DNA from 4 places in the Shinella sp. NM-101 genome. Region 3 is predicted to be linked to each of the others. Evidence: predicted binding sites of a transcription regulator. Region 3 holds the regulator's gene; each other region holds the start of a gene.

Region 1 (3,305 bases), on a different contig from region 3:
CAATGGAAAAGACGAGGAGGGATTTCATCCGATGCTCCGGGCTGATGGCGCAAGGCCGGCCCGGTTTAGCATGGATCGGGGAAAGGCGGAGTCTCTTCTCAGCTCATCGACTGACGCTGGAGGGTGACGAAAAGCACGAGGCCCGCCCCCTTTTTCCCGATGCCGAGGCTGCCCGCATTGCTCCAGGCGAGGGCGCCGACCGGGGCGATCGTCATCGCCGAGAGGGCGAGGATGCGCAGGAAGGTGGCGGAGGTGCGGGCGAGGGCGGCGGTCATGGAAGGCATCCAGCGGTGGGCGGTGTCAGAGGGCGGCGCGGCACATGTGCGGCGTGGAGCACGCGACGAGCTTGCCGGAATTGTTGGGCGCGCTGCGGCGGTAGTCCGTCTCGACGGCGGCGGCCAGCATGATCGCGAAGACGGCCATCAGCAGGGTGATGATCGTGAGGCGGCGTGCGAGGATGTCCATGATTTTGTCCCTCATGCGAAATGTTTCGGTGTACCCGTTGTCGCACTTCGGGACTGAACGATCCCTGATGGCTCCATTCATCTCCCGTTCAGGAAAGGTGTGATTCGCCCGACGAGGGTGTGGCGCCGGTCCCGCGGACCGAAAAAGCCGGCGCGGTGCGCCGGCTTTGGAAGCGTGGGAGGCTGGCGCGGGCCGGCCGTGTGCTCCGGTCAGAGCCGCGACCAGGTCTGTGTCTTGCAGAGCACCGCGAGCACGCAGCCCTTCATGCGCAGCGAGCTGCCGCTGACCGCGCCCGACCCGCTGTAGGTCTTGTCGGTTTCCGGGTCGGTGATCGAGCCGGTATAGTCGGCGCCGGAACCGTCCAGCTTGCCGATGCGCTTGCCGGCGTGCTTGCCCGTCTTCAACGTGATGCAGAAACTGCCGCCGCATTTGGCGATGACGGCGGTCGCTCCGCTCGCCGTCTTCCAGTTGCCTTCGATCGGTTCGGCCGCCAGCGCGATGCCGGGCGCGGTAAGAAGGGCGGCGACGATCCATGTCCTCGGTTTCATTCTCTTCCTCCTCCAGAATGAGAGCCGGAATGTATCTTACGCACACGTAAAGGTAAATATGCGCATGACGGGATTTCCGGGGAAGTGCGGGGGGCTCCAGACGGGCAAGAATGTCTGCCGTGAAAAGGCGGTCGTTTTCCGTGGTTAGCGAAGGGTTGAAATCGCCGGTTGAACAATCGGTAAATTTTTAGCCGAATGCCGCTGTTTCCAAGGGGTGCGATGTTTAACGAAAATCCAATTTTACCAAGCGTTTGGATTTTGTTCGTCGCAAATTAAGCATGCATTTTAAGCGCATTTTGAAAGGCGGGCGGCATAGTGGAGCCATAAGACGAGCACGGAAAACCGGGCCGCAAAACTCCGAAGGAAGACCGGGCCGCAGAAGACGGCAGGCGCCCGAGGAGGCCCCAAAAGGGCAAAAAAAACAGGGCAATACGGCAGTAAACCAAAGAAGACAGGGACAATCGAAATGGCACGCTTTGACTTTCAGACCATCGAAACGGCCGCCATGATGGGCGGCGAGAACCGCGCCGAAATCTTCTGTGACATGGGCCTCATGTATGCCACGGGCCGTGGCTGCGACATCGACCTCGTTCAGGCGCACAAGTGGCTGAACATCGCCGCTATCAAGGGTTGCGAACGCGCCGCCGAGCTGCGCGCCGACCTTGCGGCGACGATGGCGAAGGCCGACCTCGCCAAGGCGCTGCGCGCCGCCCGCGAGTGGATGACGGTTCACTGAGAACCGGCCGGCAAGGCATCGGCGGCAGGCGGGCGATAAACGGCAAGAGAACCGGATCCGCCCGACTGTCTCCACATGCCCGGCCGGTCAGCCGAGGCCCTTCAGGACCTTCGGCAGGGCTTCCTCCAGCAGCGCCATGTCGGCTTGCGGCCCGACGCTGATGCGGATGCATCGGTTGAGGGGGGCGATGCCCGGCATGCGGATGAAGACGCCATGCTCCATCAGGCCGTCGACGATGGCCTTGGCGTGGGTGCCGTCCCGGCCGCAGTCGACGGTGACGAAATTGGTGGCGGAAGCGAGGGGGAGGAGGCCGTTCACCCGTGCGATTCCCGCGATGTGCTCGCGGGCCGCGGCGATGCGGCCGATGACGTCGGCCAGGTACGCCTGGTCCTTCAGCGCGGCGAGCGCCGCCTGGATCGACACGCGGGCCATGCCGAAATGATTGCGGATCTTGTCGAAGGCCTGCGCATTGCCGAGCGTGCCGATCGCATAGCCGATACGCGCGCCGGCAAGCCCGTAGGCCTTCGAGAAGGTGCGCATGCGCAGCACGTTCGGCTGGCCGATCAGCGCCGCGACCGGCGGGATCGTACCGGCCGGCGCCGTCTCGCCATAGGCTTCGTCGAGAATGAGCAGCGTCGTTTCCGGCAGCGCCCGCGCGAAGGAGACGACGCTTTCGGCGTCCCACCAGCTTCCCATCGGATTGTCCGGATTGGCGAAGTAGACGAGCGGCGCGTTTTCGCGGCGCACGGCCTCGGCAAGGCCTTCAAGGTCCTCCCGGTCGCCGGCATAGGGCACGGTGACGAGCCGCCCGCCGAAACCGTTCACATGGTAGTTGAAGGTCGGGTAACCGCCGAGCGAGGTTACGACCGGCGTGCCCGGCTCGACGACGAGCCGCGCGATCTCGCCGAGCAGCCCGTCGATGCCGCCGCCGATGGCGATATTGTCGCGCGAAACGCCATGGTGGAGGGCGAGCGCCTCGCGCAACTCGAAATTCTCCGGATCGCTGTACATCCAGGTCGTTCCGGCCGTAGCGCGCATGGCCTCCAGCACGGAGGGGGCCGGGCCGAAACCGCTTTCGTTGGCGCCGATGCGCGCCCTGACGGCAAGGCCGCGGTTGCGCTCGATGGCCTCCGGCCCCACGAAGGGCACGGTGGAGGGCAGGGTCTGGGCGAGGGCGGTGAAACGGGAAAATGCGGACATGAAAAGCGCCTGGAGAACGGTGGAACGGTGGGAAGGCACCGGCCGCCGCCACGAGGCGCCCGCCGGAATCGCTCTTCCGACGGCACCCTAAAGCATGTCGCGCAAAAGTGCGCAGCGGTTTTGCCGCGACGGCATGCGAAAAAGCAAGACGCGCCCGCAGAGGCGACGTGTCAGGTGATGGCGGAGCCCACGCCGCCTCTTTCCACGCCGGCCATGTAGCGGCGCTCCTCCTTCTTCGGACGACCCTGGCCGGCGCCGGTGAAATAGTCGGAGCGCACGATGGAGTGCAGCAGTTCCTCGTCGATTTCCTTGATGAACTGCACCCCGACGCGGCTGTCGGTGCGGTAGACCTCCGC
Region 2 (3,305 bases), on a different contig from region 3:
TCTCCGTCGCCGATCTCATCGCCTATCGCCAGCGCAAGGAAACGCTGATCGAGCAGGTCGGCAGCTTCGACATCGCCACCCCCTACGGCAAGGCCAGGGCGCTGACCTACACGCTGCCCTGGGACCCGATGCAGCACCTTGCCGTCGTCTTCGGCGACATCCGGGACGGCGTCGACATCCCGGTGCGGCTGCATCTGGAAAATGTCGGCGACGACGTGTTCGGCGCCGGGCGGCAGATCGACGGCATCATGAAGCGCATCGCCGGTGAGGGCCGCGGCGTGGTGGTCTACCTGCGCGAAGGTTCGGTCGGCGTCGGCCAGTCCTCGACGGCCCGCAAGGGCAAGCACGACCGCGAAGGCCATGACGAGGCGCAGGCGCGCGAGAACGAGTGGCTGGAAATCGGCCTCGGCGCGCAGATCCTGAAGGACCTCGGCATCTCCTCGATCCGCCTCATGGCCTCGCGCGAGCGCCATTATGTCGGCCTCGAGGGCTTCGGCATCAAGATCAGCGCGACGGACCTCTGCTGAGCGTCACGGCGAGCCCGCCTCGCCCACTACCGTCATCCTCGGCCTTGTGCCGAGGATCCGCCATGCTCGGGGCAGCCCCGGGCATGACGGAATAAAAGTCGTCGCACGTTCTCGGCAGTCCGGGTCGCCTTGCAGGCGGATGCGGACCGGGAGATTTCACCCGGCGGCCAGCCGCCGGGCCGGGCCGCGCACCTCCCCAGCCTACGCCTCCTCCCCGCGCCAGCCGTCGAGGAAGCGCACCGTCTCCACGCCGGAGAACCGCGCCAGCCGCGCCAGTTCGGCCTCCAGCTTCTCCAGCCGGCCGGCCGAGGGGCGGACCTTCGGCTCCCACCACACGCGCTTGACGTCGAGCGTGCCGGCCTTGCGGTCGGCCTTCATGTCGATGCGGCCGACCAGGCGGTCGCCTTCGAGCAGCGGGAAGACGTAGTAGCCGTATTGCCGTTTCGGCTCCGGCACGAAGATCTCGATGCGGTAGAAATAGCCGAACAGGCGCTCCGTCCGGTTCCGGTCGCGGATGAGCGGATCGAAGGGCGAGAGCACGCGCAGCCGGTTCGGCGGTTCGGGAATGTCGCCGGGATCGGCCGGGAAACCGGCGAAGGCGTGCGAGGCGCGCGGCTTGCCGCCGTCGGCGGGTTCGACCAGCACGGGGCGGAGCTCGTCGCGGCGGGCCTCCACCCAGGCCTTCGCCTCGTCGGGCGAGACGAGGTTCCAGAAGGCGGCGATCTCGCCATGCGTGGCGAAACCGAGCCGCTCCAGCGCGCTGCGGCAGGCCCAGTCGACGAAGGCGTCGTGCTCCACGTCCGGTTCGTGATGGTGCGCCGGCACGACGCGCTCGACGAGGTCGTAGACCTTCTGGAAGTTCTCGCGCCGGGCGATGGCGACCTTGCCGGTGCGCCAGAGATATTCCAGCGCCGTCTTGTTCGGATGCCAGTTCCACCAGCCGCCGGACTTGTGATCCTCACCCTTCAGCTCGCGCGAAAGCACCGCCCCGCCCGAGACGATCCGCGCGTAGGTCTCCTCGAACGCCTCCTCGAAGCCCGGCTCGCGCCACTTGCGCCAGCGCGCGATGATGGTGGCGTCCTCGCGGCGGAAGCGGTGCTTCCAGTAGCGGAAGAAGGCGCTGGGGATGATCGAGGCGTCGTGCGTCCAGTTCTCGAAGAGCGCGCCGTCCTTCTCCAGAAGCTCGGTCAGGTGCTCGCGCCGGTAGGTCTGGTTGCGCGAGAAGAGGATCTGGTGGTGCGCCCGCTCGACGGTGGCGATGCTGTCCACCTGCACGAAGCCGATGTCGTGGATGAGCCGCAGCAGCCCCTCCTTGCCGAGCTGTCGGCCGGGAGCGGCGCTGAGGCCCTGGCGGGCGAGGAAGATACGCCGGGCCTCGGCGTTGGAGAGCAGAATCGTCATTCCGGATGATAGGCACACATTCCCGGTTTGTTCCACCCGGTTTTCTTTCGGACCCGGCATGTTATAGGTCCGTCCGACTTTTTTCCAAACGGGACCCTGCTCTTGGACATCGTCTTTACCGCCGCAACGGTGCGCTATGGCGGGCGCGTCGCCCTCCATCCGCTCGACCTTGCGCTTTGCGAACGGCGCATCGGGGTGGTCGGCCTCAACGGCTCGGGCAAGACCACGATGGCGCGCCTCATCAACGGCCTCGTCAAGCCGAGCGAGGGCACGGTCACGGTGGAGGGGCTCGATACGGTGACGGACGAGAAGGCCGCGCGCGGCAAGACCGGCTTCATCTTCCAGAACCCGCAGCACCAGATGATCCTTCCCGTCCTTGCCGAGGACATCGCCTTCGGCCTGAAGAACCGGGGCTTCACCAAGGCGGAGATCGCCGAGAGGACCGAGGCGATCCTCGCGCGCTTCGACATCGCGCATCTTGCCCGCCGCCGCGTGCACGAGCTTTCGGGCGGCGAGACGCAGCTTGCGGCCATCGCCAGCGTGCTCGTCACCGGGCCGGACCTCCTGATCCTCGACGAGCCGACCAACCAGCTCGACCTCAGGAACCGCGCGATGATCGAGCGGACGCTCGCGGGCCTGCCCGAACAGGTCATCGTCATCACGCACGACCTTGCGCTGCTCGACGGCTTCGACCGGGTGCTCGTCTTCCATGCCGGCCGGCTTGCGGCGGACGGGAGGCCGGCGGAGGCGGTCGCCGCCTACCGGGAGATCGCGGCGTGCTGAACGGGCTCGACATCGAGGGCGATTCGCCTCTCCACCGTCTGCCGGCGCGCGGCAAGCTGGTCCTGCTCTTCGCTACGGCCGTCGGGCTGTTCCTCGTCTCGGACCTGCGCGTGCTCGTGCCCACGCTGGCGCTTTCCACCGGGCTTCTCCTTTCCACCGGCGTCGGCGTTCGGGAGGCCTTCCGGCGCACGCGCTTCGTGCTCTTCACGGTGCTGATCCTCGCCGCCGCGAACTATTACCTCCACTCGCCGCACGAGTCGCTCGTCGTCTTCTGCCGGCTCGCCGCGCTGGTCCTGCTTGCCGCCGCCGTCACGGCGACGACGGGCATCTCCGCCTTCATGGACGAGGTCACGCGGCTCCTCATGCCGCTGGAGCGGCGCGGGCTCGTGCAGGCGGCCGATGTCAGCCTCGCGGTCGGGCTCGTCATCCGCTTCGTGCCGGAAATCCTGGCGCGCTACAGGGACATCGCCGATGCGCACAGGGCGCGGGGCCTGCCGGTGCGCCCGCTCACCACGCTCGTGCCGCTGATCATTTTGACGCTGAAGGATGCGGATACGATCGCCATGGCGATTGACGCCCGCGGCTTTCGGCGGC
Region 3 (3,305 bases):
GGGTCCGGCGCGAGATCGCGACATGGCGCAACAGCCTGACCGAGCATATACGCGGCCGCATCGGCGGGGACGCGGGGGCGATCGCCGCGGCGCTCGTGACGGCGGAGCAGCGGGCGATCAGCGCGGAGACGGTGGAGGCGCTGCGGCAGGCGGGGCTGACCCATGTGCTCGCCATTTCCGGGCTCAACATGGTGCTGGCCGCCGGGACCTTCCTCGTCGGCGCGCGCGGGCTGATGGCGCTGATCCCCGGCTTTGCCGAACGCTATCCCACCAAGAAGATCGCAGCAGCCGGGGCGCTCGTCATGGTGACGCTCTACATCCTCGTCTCGGGCGGGGCGATCTCGGCCGTGCGCTCATGGATCATGATCTGCGTCATGCTCGTCGCGGTGATGTTCGGCCGTTCGGCGATCAGCCTGCGCAACGTGGCGATCTCGGCGATCCTCATCCTCATCGTCACGCCCTCGGCCGTCACCAATCCCGGCTTCCAGATGTCCTACGCGGCGACGCTCGGCCTCGTCGCCGGCTATGCGGCCTGGCGCGAGCGTCCGGTTCGCCGCGAAAGCCGGGGCGGGCGGTTCCAGCTCATCGGCGGCTCGGCGGGCCGCTTCTTCGGCGGACTGCTTCTCTCCTCGCTGATCGGCAGCCTTTCCACGCTCATCTATTCGGTCGGCCATTTCCATCGCATTCCCGCCTACGGGCTTGCCGGGAACCTCCTGGCCATGCCGGTCATCAGCGCCATCGTCATGCCGTTCGGGCTGATGGCGGTGCTGCTCATGCCCTTCGGTCTCGACGCCATTCCCTTCGTCATCATGGGCAAGGGGATCGATTGGATGATCGCGATGTCGAACTGGGTCGCCAGTTGGAAGGGCGAGATCGTCATCGGCCGCATTCCGCCGCTCGCCTTCCTGCTGATCGGCGTCGGCGGCGGCCTGCTCTGCATCCTACGCACCAGGCTGCGTCACGCGGGCACCTTGCTGGTCGTGCTGGGCATCGGCATTGCATGCTGGCCCGACGGGCGTCCGCGTCCCGAGGTGCTGGTGTCGGAGGACGGCCGCCTCGTCGCCGTTCTCGATGGCGCCAGGGTGGCGACGAACCGAGCCCGGCCGCCGGGTTTCGTCTACGATCAATGGCGCCGGGCGCTCCGGCTCGGCGAACTCGTCAAACCGGACATGCGCAAGACGGCGGGCCTGACGCTGGAGGATGCCGGGGAAAAGCCGGCGGGAGCGCCAGAAGGAAAGCGACCGCGGCGCAAGGCGGATCGGCAGAAGGCGAGGGATGCCCTCACCGCGGCTCTCGATGCGGCGGGAAAAGGCCCCGGCTTCGTCTGCGAAACGAAAGCCTTCTGCGCCGCCGTCTCGCCGAGCGGCTGGCGGATCGTCACGCTGGAGGACACCGCCTTCCTCGGCACGGCCTGCGACGGGGCGGATCTCGTCGTCGTGCCCTTTGCCCTGCGGCTGGATGCCTGCCGCTCCGGCGCCCGGCTGGTGACCGCGCGGCATCTGCGGCGAACGGGCGCGCTGGAAATCCGGCCGGCTGCGGCAGCCGCAGCCAGCCTTCCCGAGGCGGAATTCACGTCTTCCGTCGAAACGCTCGATCGCCCCTGGTCGAGGCACCGCACCTACGACTGGCGGACCGGCAGCTTCGATAACGGACAGGCGGTCAGTGATAACGACGGATGAGGCCGACGAGCTTGCCCTGGATCTTGACGCGATCCGGCCCGAAGATGCGGGTCTCGTAGGCCGGATTGGCGGCTTCGAGTGCGATGGAGGCGCCCTTGCGGCGGAAGCGCTTCAGCGTCGCCTCCTCTTCGTCGACGAGCGCGACGATGATCTCGCCGGGATTGGCGGTGCTGGTGTTGCGGATGATGACGGTATCGCCGTCGAGGATGCCGGCCTCGATCATCGAATCCCCCCGGACTTCCAGCGCATAATGGTCGCCGTTGCCGATCATCTCGGCCGGCACGGTGATGTCATGGGTGTTGTTCTGGATGGCGGAGATCGGCACGCCGGCGGCGATGCGGCCCATCACGGGCACCGACACGGACGTGGGCATGTCGGCCGGGGCAGCATTGCGCTGCGGCGGGGCGGCGGCCGGCGCGGGCGGCTTGCCGCGGCTGCCTTCGATGACGGAGGGCGAGAAGCCGCGCCGGGGCTGCAGGCTCGGCGAATAGGCCTCGGGCAGCTTGATGACCTCCAGCGCGCGCGCCCGGTTGGGCAGGCGGCGGATGAAACCGCGTTCCTCCAGCGCCGTGATGAGGCGGTGGATGCCCGATTTGGAGGCGAGGTCCAGGGCGTCCTTCATCTCGTCGAAGGACGGCGGAATGCCCGATTCCTTCATGCGCTCATGGATGAAGAGGAGGAGTTCCTGTTGTTTGCGCGTCAGCATGGTCTCTCCACCGAGAATCGTGAAACAAATCCAGAACAGACACTATCTGTTCCATATGTGTTCCGCAAGGGGCCGGTGAAACAATAATGCTGCTCAAACAGCGGGTTCGCGCAGGAGCAGGACTTGGCAGGCCGCGCCCGCCTCAAGGGCCGGCGCATGCGGCAGGCGGACAAGGAGGCCTTCGGATTGCGCGAAGGTCTTCATCATCGAGGAATCCTGCTTGTCGAAGGGCGTCACGCGGAGCTCGCCGGCAGGTCCGCGGTCGATCCGGGCGCGGATATGGTCCTGGCGGTGATCGTTTTCCCGGACCGGCACGGCGGCAACGGCGCTGCGCAGCCGGCTTTTCCCCGGAAGACGGGCGAGGCGGCGGACAAGCGGTTCCAGGAAGAGCAGCGAGCAGACGAGGCTCGAGACGGGATTGCCGGGAAGGCCGACGACCTGGATCGCGCCGAGGCGGCCGACCATCAGCGGCTTTCCGGGCCGCATGGCGATGCGCCAGAAATCGAGCGCCATGCCGGCCTCGCCGAGGACGGGCTGGACGAGGTCGAAATCGCCGACGGAGGCGCCGCCGAGCGTCACGAGCACGTCGATGTCGAGCACCAGCGCCTTGCGCACGGCTTCCAGGATCGCCTGCCTGTCGTCTTCGACGATGCCGAGGTCGATGACCTCCGCGCCGGCTTTACGGGCGATGGCCGAGACGCCGTAGGTGTTGGAGGCGATGATCTGGCTTGCACCCGGCCGGGTGCCCGGCGGGACGAGCTCGTCGCCTGTCGCCAGCACCGCGATGCGGGGGCGGGCATAGACGGTCAGTTCCGCATGGTTCATCGCGGCGGCGACGGTCAGGCGGCCGGGATCGAGCACGTCGCCGGCATGCAGCACGACCTCGCCTTCGGAGAAATCCTGTCCGCGGGGACGGATGT
Region 4 (3,305 bases), on a different contig from region 3:
ACGACGCTGTTCAACCCCGAGCTCTACTTCCTCAGCCAGCTTCCGGCCGACATGAATGCCGGCGAGACGGTCTCGGTCATCCTCATGGCGCTGGCGCTCTCGTTCCTCGCGACGATCTTCCCCGCCTGGCGTGCCTCCAGGCTCGATCCCGTCCAGGCCCTCCGGTACGAATAGGAACAGAACGCATGACTGCGCGCGCGGCTTTGGAACTCAAGGGCATCGAACGGCACTACGGCCAGGGCGAGACGGTGCTGGCCATCCTCAAGGGGGCGGACTTCACGCTGAAAAGCGGCGAGACGGTCGCGCTGGTCGCCCCGTCGGGCACCGGCAAGTCGACGCTGCTGCACATCGCCGGCCTGCTCGAAAAGCCCGATGCCGGCGAGGTCATCGTCAACGGCCATTCCTGCGCCGAACTTTCCGACGACCAGCGCACGGCGATCCGTCGCGGCGAGATCGGCTTCGTCTACCAGTTCCACCATCTGCTGCCGGAATTCACGGCGCTCGAAAACATCATGATGCCGCAGCTCATCGGCGGCCTCTCCAAGGCGGAGGCGCGCGAGCGCGCCGCCCAGCTTCTCGACTACATGCGCATCGGCCACCGCGCCGACCATCGCCCGTCCGAGCTCTCCGGCGGCGAGCAGCAGCGCGTCGCCATTGCAAGGGCCGTCGCCAATGCGCCGCTCGTCCTGCTCGCCGACGAGCCGACCGGCAACCTCGATCCGGAGACCGCCGGCTACGTTTTCGAGGCGCTGGAAGCGCTCGCCCGCCAGTCCGGCCTTGCCTCGCTGATCGCGACCCACAACCACGAACTCGCCGGCCTCATGGATCGCCGCGTGACGATCGAGGACGGCCTCGTGCGCGAGCTTGCCTGATTAGCGGCCGGCTCCGCGCATCGCGCGGTCGCTCTCGCCCTTCCAGTCCATGAACCGTAGGAACCGCGCCTTTCCGGCGACAAGGCGGCCTTCGCCCTTGCGCTTGCCGGCCGGTGCGCCGAGGTCGCGGAACACCATGTTGTTTCCTCATCATCCTTCCTGATCGCGTCCTGGGAGAAATCCTCCGGCATCGCTCCAGATTGGCTGCGAAAAGCTGTTGACACGGGAACAAAAATCGAACAAATTAAAAACATAACAGGAAAGGTAGCCACATGACCGATTTTCTTCGCGATCTTGCTGCATTCACCTCCGTCGCCATGTTCGTCGCCAGCTTCTCCGTCATCCTCTTCGGCATCTGACGGCGGAATGTCGTCCGCCGCCATGGCGTCGATATGAACCATGCGTGGAAACCGGGTGCAAAGCCAAGAACCTTCTGGACGGGACGGGGTCGAATCCGCTTAAGCTCTCCATCTGATCGGAAGGAAGATGCGGATGGCCGGCGAAGCACCAGGGACGGATGACGAGAAGATCGCGCAGACGCCGGAATTCGTGCATCTGCGCGTGCATTCGGCCTTCTCGCTGCTGGAAGGCGCCCTGCCGATCAAGAAGATCATCGGCAAGGCCATATCGGACCGGCAGCCGGCGATCGCCATCACCGACACCAACAATCTCTTCGCGGCCCTCGAATTCTCGCAGAAGGCGATCGGCGACGGCATCCAGCCGCTGATCGGCTGCCAGCTGTCGATCGACATGGAGGACGAAGGCGAGGGGGAGCGGCGCGGCCCGCAGGCGCAGCTCCAGAAGCTGCCCTCGATCGTCCTGCTCGCGGCGAGCGACGCCGGCTATGTGCGGCTCGTCGATCTCGTCAGCCGCGCCTATCTCGGCGGTGAGGGCAACCAGTCGACCCGCATCGCCTTCAACTGGCTGGAGGAGGGCGCCGAAGGGCTGATCGCGCTTACCGGCGCGCGCGGCGGGCCGGTCGACATGGCCTTCCTCGCCGGCCAGCCGGCTGTCGCCAAGGCGCGGCTCGATGCATTGAAGCGCGTCTTCGGCGACCGGCTCTATATCGAGCTGCAGCGCCACGGGCGCTACGACCGGCAGCACGAGCGGCGCATGGTCGAGCTTGCCTATGCCGAGGACATGCCGCTGGTCGCCACCAACGAGCCCTTCTTCCCCGCGCCGGACGACTACGACGCGCACGACGCGCTGATGGCGGTGGCGCACAATGCGATGGTCTCGGACGACAACCGCTTCCGCCTGTCGCCGGACCACTATCTCAAGAGCCGCAAGGACATGGCGAAGCTCTTCGCCGACCTGCCGGAGGCCCTGGAGAACACGGTGGAGATCGCCCGGCGCTGCTCCTTCGTGCTGAAGACCCGCGGGCCGATCCTGCCGCGCTTCACCGGCGCGACGGACGATCCGGAAGAGGCGGAGCGCGCCGAAACGGCCGAGCTGCGCCGCCAGGCCGTCGAGGGCCTCGAGAGCCGCATGGCCTTGCTCGGCCTGACGCCTGGCTATGCCGAACAGGATTACCGGGAGCGGCTGGACTTCGAGCTCGGCGTCATCGAGCGCATGAAGTTCCCCGGCTACTTCCTCATCGTTTCCGACTTCATCAAGTGGGCCAAGCAGCACAACATTCCCGTCGGTCCCGGCCGCGGTTCCGGCGCGGGCTCGCTCGTCGCCTATGCGCTCACCATCACCGACGTCGATCCCTTGCGCTTCTCGCTGCTCTTCGAGCGCTTCCTCAACCCGGAACGCGTCTCGATGCCCGACTTCGACATCGACTTCTGCCAGGACCGCCGCGAAGAGGTGATCCGCTACGTCCAGCAGAAGTACGGCCGCGAGCAGGTGGCGCAGATCATCACCTTCGGTTCGCTGCAGGCCCGCGCGGCGCTGCGCGACGTCGGGCGCGTGCTTGAGATGCCCTATGGCCAGGTCGACAAGATCTGCAAGCTCGTGCCGAACAACCCGGCCAACCCGACGCCGCTTTACAAGGCGATCGAGGAGGAGCCGAAGCTGCAGGAGGAGGCGGAGAAGGAGCCGGTCGTCGCCCGCCTGCTCGACATCGCCCAGAAGATCGAGGGCCTCTACCGCCACGCCTCGACCCACGCCGCCGGCATCGTGATCGGCGACCGGCCGCTCTCCCAGCTCGTGCCGATGTACCGCGATCCGCGCTCCGACATGCCGGTCACCCAGTTCAACATGAAATGGGTGGAGCAGGCCGGCCTCGTGAAGTTCGACTTCCTCGGCCTCAAGACGCTGACCGTCCTCAAGACCGCCGTCGACTTCATCCGCAAGCGCAATATCGAGGTGAAGCTCGAAAGCCTGCCCCTCGACGATCCGCCGACCTACGAGATGCTCTCGCGCGGCGAGACGGTCGGCGTGTTCCAGGTGGAAAGCGCGGGCATGCGCAAGGCGCTGATCGGCATGCGG

The links. Region 3 encodes LexA, which represses DNA repair genes until DNA is damaged. Its sites were predicted from a motif close to TGTTCNNNNTGTGTTCNG; they were not measured.
Region 1: a site for LexA is predicted at 1,262-1,279, ahead of L0976_RS17885 (sel1 repeat family protein). Genes of this name have one in related genera too.
Region 2: a site for LexA is predicted at 1,946-1,963, ahead of L0976_RS23570 (energy-coupling factor ABC transporter ATP-binding protein). Genes of this name have one in related genera too.
Region 4: a site for LexA is predicted at 1,097-1,114, ahead of dnaE (DNA polymerase III subunit alpha). Genes of this name have one in related genera too.

What each region holds. Positions count from the first base shown of each region.
Region 1 is NZ_JACBFT010000009.1:170,529-173,833, reverse strand. It holds gene L0976_RS17905 (YnfA family protein) at 1-28, opposite strand, end outside; gene L0976_RS17900 (hypothetical protein) at 99-275, opposite strand; gene L0976_RS17895 (hypothetical protein) at 301-465, opposite strand; gene L0976_RS17890 (DUF2147 domain-containing protein) at 675-1,013, opposite strand; gene L0976_RS17885 (sel1 repeat family protein) at 1,480-1,749, shown strand; gene L0976_RS17880 (pyridoxal phosphate-dependent aminotransferase) at 1,837-2,949, opposite strand; gene L0976_RS17875 (PilZ domain-containing protein) at 3,120-3,305, opposite strand, start outside.
Region 2 is NZ_JACBFT010000017.1:57,691-60,995, forward strand. It holds gene ribB (3,4-dihydroxy-2-butanone-4-phosphate synthase) at 1-527, shown strand, start outside; gene L0976_RS23565 (winged helix-turn-helix domain-containing protein) at 729-1,928, opposite strand; gene L0976_RS23570 (energy-coupling factor ABC transporter ATP-binding protein) at 2,031-2,711, shown strand; gene L0976_RS23575 (energy-coupling factor transporter transmembrane protein EcfT) at 2,705-3,305, shown strand, end outside.
Region 3 is NZ_JACBFT010000001.1:45,677-48,981, reverse strand. It holds gene L0976_RS00215 (ComEC/Rec2 family competence protein) at 1-1,679, shown strand, start outside; gene lexA (transcriptional repressor LexA) at 1,660-2,385, opposite strand; gene glp (gephyrin-like molybdotransferase Glp) at 2,479-3,305, opposite strand, start outside.
Region 4 is NZ_JACBFT010000015.1:56,293-59,597, reverse strand. It holds gene L0976_RS22430 (lipoprotein-releasing ABC transporter permease subunit) at 1-174, shown strand, start outside; gene L0976_RS22425 (ABC transporter ATP-binding protein) at 186-872, shown strand; gene L0976_RS22420 (hypothetical protein) at 873-1,010, opposite strand; gene dnaE (DNA polymerase III subunit alpha) at 1,365-3,305, shown strand, end outside.